DNA from 3 places in the Bacillus sp. CGMCC 1.60114 genome. Region 2 is predicted to be linked to each of the others. Evidence: riboswitches for the same ligand, from Rfam matches in the RefSeq annotation. Region 2 holds a riboswitch; each other region holds the start of a gene.
The links. Region 2 has a riboswitch for S-adenosylmethionine ahead of ACFQZ1_RS25630 (sugar ABC transporter substrate-binding protein). Riboswitches for the same ligand answer to the same signal wherever they lie in the genome.
Positions count from the first base shown of each region.

Region 1: it holds a riboswitch for S-adenosylmethionine, as region 2 does, so the genes downstream of both, mtnW (2,3-diketo-5-methylthiopentyl-1-phosphate enolase) here and ACFQZ1_RS25630 (sugar ABC transporter substrate-binding protein) in region 2, are expected to answer to the same signal.
Region 3: it holds a riboswitch for S-adenosylmethionine, as region 2 does, so the genes downstream of both, ACFQZ1_RS01590 (bifunctional O-acetylhomoserine aminocarboxypropyltransferase/cysteine synthase) here and ACFQZ1_RS25630 (sugar ABC transporter substrate-binding protein) in region 2, are expected to answer to the same signal.

Region 1 covers NZ_JBHTHG010000117.1:100,892-104,172, reverse strand. The annotation lists gene ACFQZ1_RS19095 (carbon-nitrogen family hydrolase) at 1-162, opposite strand, end outside; gene ACFQZ1_RS19090 (pyridoxal phosphate-dependent aminotransferase) at 266-1,456, shown strand; SAM riboswitch class I at 1,509-1,615, shown strand; gene mtnW (2,3-diketo-5-methylthiopentyl-1-phosphate enolase) at 1,681-2,925, shown strand; gene ACFQZ1_RS19080 (2-hydroxy-3-keto-5-methylthiopentenyl-1-phosphate phosphatase) at 2,922-3,281, shown strand, end outside.
Region 2 covers NZ_JBHTHG010000119.1:25,113-28,393, forward strand. The annotation lists gene ACFQZ1_RS25625 (sugar ABC transporter ATP-binding protein) at 1-603, opposite strand, end outside; gene ACFQZ1_RS25630 (sugar ABC transporter substrate-binding protein) at 600-1,712, opposite strand; SAM riboswitch class I at 1,803-1,908, opposite strand; gene ACFQZ1_RS25635 (NCS2 family permease) at 1,998-3,281, opposite strand, start outside.
Region 3 covers NZ_JBHTHG010000004.1:82,139-85,419, forward strand. The annotation lists partial or broken gene ACFQZ1_RS01580 (FMN-dependent NADH-azoreductase) at 1-64, shown strand, start outside; gene ACFQZ1_RS01585 (chloride channel protein) at 224-1,471, opposite strand; SAM riboswitch class I at 1,885-1,988, shown strand; gene ACFQZ1_RS01590 (bifunctional O-acetylhomoserine aminocarboxypropyltransferase/cysteine synthase) at 2,080-3,281, shown strand, end outside.

The sequences.
Region 1 (3,281 bases), on a different contig from region 2:
CTCAGCAAGTCGACCCAAGTCATAACCTGTCGTCCATAGCTCTGGTAATACAATAACATCTGGCATTTCTTTCATTGCTTCGTTTATTTTTTTCTCAGCGTGCTCTATATTTTTCTCTACATGACCAAAAGTGATATCCATTTGAATACAAGCAATTTTCATTGATTTCTCCCTACTCCCTTTTATTTTTTCCTTTACAAAAAGTTGGAAAGATTATATCATTTGTCACTATAATTGCAACAATTTTCAAAAAGAGGTGGAAAGTATGAAACATTTTCAACCTTCTGAGATACTAACATCATTACCAACACAATTTTTTGCTACGCTTGTCGCAAAAGTCAACAAAGCCGTGCAAGCTGGTCATGATGTTATTAACTTAGGACAAGGAAATCCAGATCAGCCAACGCCAACGCATATCATAACAGCACTACAGCGTGCAGCAGAACAACCCATTCATCATAAATATCCGCCATTTCGCGGACACGAAAGCTTAAAAGAAGCTGTCGCTACGTTCTATGAGCGTGAATACGGTGTACAGTTAAATCCAAAAACCGAAGTAGCTGTTTTATTTGGCGGAAAAGCCGGGTTAGTTGAACTACCGCTTTGTTTTACAAATCCAGGCGATACAATTCTCGTTCCTGATCCTGGTTATCCAGATTATTTATCAGGTGTTGCCTTAGCGAAAACAAAGTTTTCAACAATGCCATTATTAGCAGAAAATCGATTTTTACCTGATTATACAAAGATTGATAAACAAACTGCTGAACAAGCAAAATTAATGTTTTTAAACTATCCGAACAATCCAACAGGAGCCATTGCAACAACAGAATTCTTTAAGGAAACTATATCATTTGCAAACAAACATGACATTTTAGTTTGTCATGATTTCGCGTATGGTGCCATTGGTTTTGATGCTAAAAAGCCAATTAGTTTCTTACAAGTTGATGGAGCAAAAGATGTTGGCATTGAAATTTATACGTTATCAAAAACATATAATATGGCGGGATGGCGCATTGCATTTGCCGTTGGGAATGCAAGTGTTATTGAAACAATAAACGTATTACAAGATCATATGTACGTCAGTATCTTTGGTGCCGTACAAGAAGCTGCTTGCAATGCGTTATTAAGTTCGCAAACTTGTGTAGATGAACTAGTAGAACGCTATGAATCTCGAAGAAATGCTTTCATTACAGCATGCCGTTCTATCGGCTGGAATGTTGCTGCACCACAAGGATCTTTTTTCGCGTGGCTTCCCGTTCCAGATGGATATACTTCAGAACAATTTGCTGATGTATTATTACAGCAAGCACACGTCGCGGTCGCTCCAGGCATCGGCTTTGGTGAAAACGGTGAAGGCTATATTCGCGTCGGCTTATTACATACAGAGGAACGCCTTCAGGAAGCAGTTCATAGAATTGATCAATTAAAAATTTTCAAAAAAACATTGACAACATAAAAATTCTCTGTCAGAATTCAGTTATCAAAAATATTAAAACATTTCCGAATACTTCTTATCAAGAGCAGGTGGAGGGACGAGCCCGATGAAACCCGGCAACCGATCTACATTTTGTAGGCACGGTGCTAATTCTCGCAGCATTAAGCTGACAGATAAGGAGCTGGTTGTAAAAAAACCTCTCCTTAGCTGAGAGGTTTTTTTTATTCAACTAGGAGGTTATGAAAATGAGCGGAATAACAGCGACATATTTAATTCATGATGATTCTCAAAATTTAATTCAAAAGGCAGAGCAAATCGCCCTCGGCTTAACAGTTGGTTCATGGACACACTTACCACACTTACTACAAGAACAATTAAAACAGCATAAAGGTTCAGTCATTAGTGTAGAAGAATTAGAAGACGATGAAAAAATAAATATATACCTTGATAAAAAAGTAAAACGCGGTCTTATTAAAATTCATTATCCATCTGCTAATTTTAGCAATGACTTACCAGCGATTTTTACAACTGTTTTCGGAAAATTATCACTGGATGGAGAAATTAAATTAATTGATTTGACATTTTCTGATGATCTAAAAGAACGCTTCTCAGGTCCTAAATTCGGTATCGATGGAATACGAAACAATTTAAATGTCCACGACCGCCCACTTCTTATGAGTATTTTCAAAGGGATGATTGGCCGTAATATCGGTTATTTAAAAACACAGCTTCGCGATCAAGCAAGCGGCGGTGTAGACATTGTAAAAGATGATGAAATTTTATTTGATAATCCGTTAACACCACTGTCAGAACGTATTCGAGCTGGAAAAGAAGTATTACAATCTGTATACGAAACATATGGTCATAAGACGTTATATGCTGTTAATTTATCTGGACGTACTTATGATTTAAAAGAAAAAGCAAAACAAGCAGTTACAGCTGGGGCTGATATATTACTCTTCAATGTATTTGCTTATGGACTTGATGTTTTACAAGCATTAGCTGAAGACGATGATATTTCTACCCCAATCATGGCACATCCAGCAGTAAGCGGTACTTACATAGCATCTGAATTATACGGATTTTCCTCATCCTTGTTACTTGGCAAGTTACTTCGCTATGCAGGTGCAGATTTCTCACTATTTCCATCACCTTATGGAACTGTCGCTTTAAAAAAAGAAGAGGCACTTTATTTATCAAAAGCGCTTACAGATGAAAATGAACCATTTAAACGCAGCTTTCCAGTTCCATCTGCTGGGATTCATCCAGGACTTGTTCCTCTTCTTATCCGTGATTTTGGTGGACAATGTGTTATTAATGCTGGTGGCGGTATTCACGGACACCCTTCTGGCGCACAGGGAGGCGGAAAAGCGTTTCGATCTGCCATCGATGCAACGCTAACAAACACGCCTCTTCATGAGGTTAATGATCCTAATTTACAAGCCGCCTTGCGTTTATGGGGCAATCCTTCTGGAGAGGTGAAGGCATGAGTATTCAAATTTTTTGCGATTTCGATGGCACAATTACAAATAACGATAATATTGTTGCCATTATGGAAAAGTTTGCACCGCCAGAAGCGGAAACAATTAAACAAAAAATTTTATCACAAGAACTTTCTATTCAAGAAGGTGTTGGAAAACTTTTTTCTCTATTACCTACAAGTCTACAAAATCAGATTATAGCTTTCATTAAAGAAACCGCAGTTATTCGTACTGGTTTTATAGAATTTGTACAGTTTTTACGAGGGAATAATATACCACTTTATATCATATCAGGAGGAATGGACTTTTTTGTTTATCCTCTTCTCGAAGGACTTGTTGATTTTGAGCAAATTTACTGTAATACA
Region 2 (3,281 bases):
GCGATGAGAAATTAAAACAATTCCAATTCCTTGTGCCTTTAATTGTTGTAATAAATTACCGAAGTTTGCTGCTTCTTTTGGACCAAGTGAAGAAGTAGGTTCATCTAATAAGAGAAAAGCTGCCTTATTTGATAGGGCACGAGCAATGAGAAGCAATTGTTTTTCGTGTAAAGAACAATTTGAAATGTCTTTCCATACATTCAGATCAATATGTACAGCATGCAAATAATGTTCTGCAAGCTGTACGAGTTTTGATTTTGAAAAAAATGTTTTGTTTTGCATTGCTAAATAATCAAGGAGTACATTTTCTAGTACAGACAAATTTGGAACCAATCCGTGATCAACTTCTTGTGTTACGAAAGCAATGCCATGTTTTTTTGCGTCTCGTGGTGAAGAAAAAGAGACTACTTTCTCATCGATGAGAAGTTTTCCAGCAACCGGAGTGATTTCTCCGGTTGCAATTTTTAATAAAGTACTTTTTCCTGCTCCATTCATTCCTAGTAACGCGTGTATTTGTCCTTTTTTAATCGTCATAGAAACATCTTGTAATACCGGAACATCTGTATAATGATGTGCAATGTTTTGGAGTGAAAATGTCATTATTTTTTCTCCTTTTCTAATTTATTCATCCAAGGTGAGTAAGCATCTTTTGAGTTGCCCCAGCCATTTATGTATTTTGATAACTGTTCCATTGCTACACTTTCTGTAGGTAAATTCGTTTTCTTTACAAGATGTGGTTCTAATGAATAAATATCTGGCGTATGTTCTCCTGCAATCTTTTGGTATAAGAAGCGTACTTGTACTTTTCCTACTTCAGCTGGATCTGTGGCAGCTGTTGCGACCCATGGAGAAGCTGGCTTTTGCATTAGTTGTAAATCTTCGTTGCTTAAATCAATACCGTATACTTTTATATCTGTTCGGCCCGCTTGTTCTAGTGCTTTTACTGCACCTTTTGCAAATTCATCCCAAGCGGCAAAAATAGCATCTAATTCTCCTTTTTTTGGATATTTTTTCAGCAATGCTTCTACTTGTGCTTGCGTATCTAGAGCGGTATTGTTACTAGCTGTACCAAAGCGAGCTACTTCTTTTATGTTTGGGTAACGTTTGTAAAAGGCATCGATAATGACGCTGCGGTGTTCCATAGGGGCAAATCCGCCAACCCATACAACGGCAATGTTTCCTTTTCCATTTAAATCTTCAGCTAATGTTTTTAATGATTTCCATGCGAGGCTATAGTCATCTTGATCAATAACAGTAACACCAGGTAAACGTAAATCGTTATCGAATGCTACGACGGGGATGTTTGCTTGTAATGCTTTTTCTACACCTTGTTTTAATGCTTCAGAGCGCCCGTGATCAATTAAAATTCCATCTACTTTTGCGTTAATAGCAGCATCTAAATTGGCAGCCATCTTTGCTAAATCGTTATCGGAGTTGTACACTTGAACGCTTCCGCCGAATTGTTCAATTTGTTTTTTTACTCCTTCAATATATTGAGAAGAGAAAGTGCCAATAGACATTTGCATAATTAAAGCAACTTTTAAAGGTTTTTGTACTTTTTTTGGAATTTCCGTTTGTGAATTCTCTTGTTTTGAAGTTGTTTCTTTTGTAGCTGTTTGTTGAGTTTGAGAAGAAACAGCATCTTGTTCACTTTTACAGGCTGTTAATGTGAATAGCAGAATAATTAATAAGATTGAACATAATTTCTTCATGAAAAATCCCTCCCCGATTTACATACAAGAGCGGGGAGGGAGAGGAAATAAAAAAACGTCTTTTCATCGAAAAGACGCCTTATCATCGTTCTCTTATCTCTCAACACATATGTGTTGTAAGAATTAGCACCGTGCCCATTATGGGTCGGTTGCCGGGTTTCATAGGGCTCATCCCTCCACCTGCTCTTGATAAGACATCAAATATTTAACTAGTTCGAATTATTCCACATTTCTATATAGGTGTCAAACATTTTTTATAAAAAAACTTCCTCATAAAGAGGAAGCTTAATGTGGTATGAATACTAACTGATAAGCGAATAAAATACCGAATACGTATAAAAGCGGATGAACTGCACGGAATTGCCCTTTTGCCATTTTCATAAGCGGGTATGAAATGAAGCCGAGCGCAATACCTGTTGCAATGCTTGATGTAAGCGGCATGGTTAAAATAACTAAAAATGCTGGGAAAGCTTCATCAAATGCATCCCAATCAATATGACGAACTGCGCCCATCATTAAACTACCAACAATAATTAATGATGGAGCTGTAATTGCGGCAACACCAGATACTGCGCCGACAAGCGGGCCGAAGAATGCAGCTACTGCAAATAATATCGCAACAGTTAGTGTTGTTAAACCTGTACGACCACCGGCAGCAACACCAGCAGAAGATTCGATATAAGCAGTCGTTGGTGTTGTACCGAACATTGAGCCAATCGTTGCTGAGATAGAATCTGAAAGAAGGGCACGACCGGATTTTGGAAGTTTACCATCTTTCATAAACCCGCCTTGCTGTGCAACTCCAAGTAATGTACCTGTTGTATCGAATAATGTTACAAGGAGGAGCGAGAAGACAACACCGTATAATCCATAGTTAATAACGTCAGAAAATGCTGTAATTGGATTGGAAACAATCACGCCTTCAGGTAAACCTGGCAGAGATGTAATTCCGTTTGAAAATGTTAATTGTCCAGTAAAATATGCGATAATTCCTGTTAATAACATACCGATAAATAATGCCCCATTTATGTTTAAAGACATAAGTACTAATGTAATACCAAGTCCAGCCAATGCAAGTAAAACAGGCGGAGAGTGAAGATCTCCAAGCCCAACTAAATTTGAGGGATGTTTCGCAACGATGCCTGTCAGACGTAAGCCGATAAATGCGATAAATAAACCGATACCAGCTGTAATTGCATGTTTTAAGTTTTCAGGAATAGCTTCCATTAATTTTGTACGGAAAGAAGTTAATGATAGCAAAATTAAAATTATACCTGCTACGAATACAGCAGAGAAAGCAATTGCATATGTCATACCTTCATGAGTTTTTACAACAGAGTAAGCAAAATAAGCATTTAATCCCATTCCTGGTGCAAGTGCAATTGGTAAATTTGCAAAGAATGCCATAAATAATGTTCCGACAACAGCAGCAATGATTGTCGCTGTAAATGCTTGTTCAAATGGAACGCCTGCATCACCAAGGATGACTGGGTTTACGACAATAATATATGCCATTGTTAAGAAGGTAATAATACCAGCCATAATTTCAGTTTTAATAGAAGTTTGATG
Region 3 (3,281 bases), on a different contig from region 2:
TGGCGGTGTATATTCTGAAGGGATAGTAGCTGAAGTGGAAATAGCTGTTAAATATGTAGCAAGTGCGTTCTAATTAACAAAACAACAATCACTTAATAGAGTAGTACCAGCACTGTAAAAGTGCTGGTACTGTTTTTTATCCCGCTGCTTTTGAGCGGAGTTTTCATTATCTAGGTATGAAGAAAAACCCCTATTGCTGGGAGTTTCACTTTATTTTACTATTTTATCTTTGTGCTAGTTCTTCTTGTTCATCCTTATTATGATTTGGAAGTGGAAATGCATTACCGATGATTGCAGCTCCAATCATTGGTAACAATAAATTAATTGGGAAGAACATAAGTAATAATACTGTAATAGCGAGCGGTTTTCGTATTGCATAGCTTGAAATGGCTGTCGTCACGATAGCTACTGAAGCAACTGGATCCAACGGTACGATAGTAGCCACAGCATATCCAATACTTGAACCAGCAAATATAATCGGAAAAATATGTCCACCACGCCAACCTGTATTTAAACAAACTGCCGTTATACATAATTTTAAAATCCCTGAAAGAAACAGTATCCCAAATGATAATTCTGTCCATTCATGTACTAATTCTTTTAATTGGTGTTCTCCTGAAAACAGTGTATACGGAAGTAAAGTTCCTGCAATCCCTAAAAGAATGCCACCTATAATCGCTAATGTTAGTTTATATTCTTGAAAAGGATGTACTATTTTTTCTAATATATGTTCTATTTGAAAATAAAAATAGCCCGCACCAGCACCTATACAAATAAGGGGAAGAAAGGCAATCCATTCATGGAATGTAAAAGATCCTTCTCCAAAATTAACAATAAAAGATCCTCGATTATCAAGCTGACTAAGCAATAAATATACAGAAAAACCAGCAAAAGTAGTAGCGAGATATACAATAGTCTTTTTCCCTCTAAAAGCTTCAGTGAGTTGCGTATCCTCATGTTCTCTTGGAGCTAAATAACCGAATAGCGGTGCATTAAAAATAACACTTAAAGCAGCGCCAATCCCAAATTCTGTTAGTTCGTGCATTCCTTTTAAAGTAAATTTAAAGCGATCACCAACCCATGTACAAAGTCCACCTATAATCCCAACAAGTGCTGCTTCCGGTCCTAAGCTTGCGCCAAATACTAAAACAATAATAGCCGTTAACGTAGCTTGATGCACAAAACGGTACTCAATCCTACCTGTTTTCTTATATTCAGCCATTACCTCTGGCATTAAACGCGGGTATGTACCGAAGTACTTCTGTAACAGTCCGACAAGAACACCACCAATTATTGTTACACAAATTGTGTAATAAGGTGGTGATCCGAATTCTTTAGGTAAATATCCCCAAATAAACTGAATTGCAGCATTTGTGACAACTAAAAATAACCAGACTGTAGCACCAACTAGGGCACCTAGAAACACACCGTACATGATGAGTAAATAGTGCATGCCTCTCCTAATAGCCATTCTTTATGCCTCCTTTATGTTATATTCTATTATGAAAAAGTAAGAGATTCTAATACAAAAATAGTTGGATAACTAATTCAATACGCATATTATCTTTTTAAGTGAACTACTTATTCAAGATACATTACAAAAATTAGCATTATTATTTTATGAAACTGTAAAACATTTGTAAGTGGAATTGCTTTTTTGTATGTGCTTTGATGGTTACTAAAATGAAATGTAACTCTTTAATTTTACATAGTAAGTGGAGTTTTTAAAACGTATTTTTATCTTTCGATAGAACATTAATGTTATTTTTATATAATTTGAATTCTATGAATAAACAATTAAATTTTATATATTTTTCGCGAAAATTCAGAAAAACAAATTGACACTAGGAAATATTTGCTATAAAATCAACGGTAATTGCATAAGTCTTATCAAGAATAGGTGGAGGGACCGGGCCCTATGAAACCTTGGCAACAGCCGTAAAGCGGAATTGTGCCAAATCCTGCAGGTATTTCCTGAACGATAAGAAAGGCTACATGTCGAGCGTTTATCTAAACTGCTTCTTTCTTATTTAGGAAAGAGGCAGTTTTTTTATGTTAAGAAAGAAAGGGGATTGAGAGATGAGCGATACAAGGGGAAAAGGGACAATTTGTGTGCAAGGTGGCTACGCACCGAAAAATGGTGAACCGCGTGTTTTGCCGCTTTATCAAAGCACAACGTATAAATACGATACATCTGACGATTTAGCAGCTCTTTTTAATTTAGAGGCAGAAGGTTATATTTATACCCGTATTGGTAACCCAACGCTTGCGGCATTTGAGCAGAAACTGACAGAGTTAGAAGGCGGAGTTGGTGCGGTTGCAACTGCATCTGGGCAAGCTGCAATTATGTTAGCGGTATTAAACATTTGCGGCAGCGGTGATCACCTGCTTTGCTCATCAACAGTATACGGCGGTACATTTAATTTATTTGCAGTTAGTCTGCGGAAGCTTGGCATTGAGGTTACCTTCTTTAATCCAAATTTAGCCGCTGATGAAATTGTTGCTCTCGCAAATGAGAAAACAAAGCTTGTATATGCAGAATCGCTTGGAAATCCAGCGATGAATGTTCTTAATTTTAAAGAGCTTTCCGATGCAGCAAAAGAGCTTGAGGTGCCATTTATCGTCGATAATACGTTAGCGACGCCGTATTTATGTCATGCATTTGAACATGGTGCAAACATTGTCGTTCATTCTACAACGAAATATATTGATGGCCATGCAAGTTCACTTGGCGGCATTGTCATTGATGGCGGTAATTTCGATTGGAGTAAGTTTCCTGAATTTGTTGAACCAGATCCAAGTTATCATGGTGTGAGTTACGTACAAAAATTTGGGCAAGCGGCATATATTGTGAAAGCTCGTGTGCAGTTATTAAGAGACTATGGAAATTGTATGAGTCCATTCAATGCGTATATGAGTAATATTGGTTTAGAGACACTGCATCTTCGTATGGAGCGTCATAGTCAAAATGCACTAGCTGTTGCACAGTGGCTATCTCAGCATGAACGCGTTGAGTGGGTCAATTATCCAGGACTTCAAGGTAATGAAAATTATGCATTGGCACAAAAATATTTACCGAAAGGTGCGAGCGGTGTTTTAACGTTTGGAGTAAAAGGCGGTATTGAATCCGCTAAGGAGTTTATTGCAAATGTGAAGCTCGCAGCATTAGTGACACATGTGGCAGATGCAAGAACTTGTGTGATTCATCCTGCAAGCACAACGCACCGTCAGCTTACTGAAGAACAGCAGCGTTTGGCAGGTGTAACGCCTGACTTAATTCG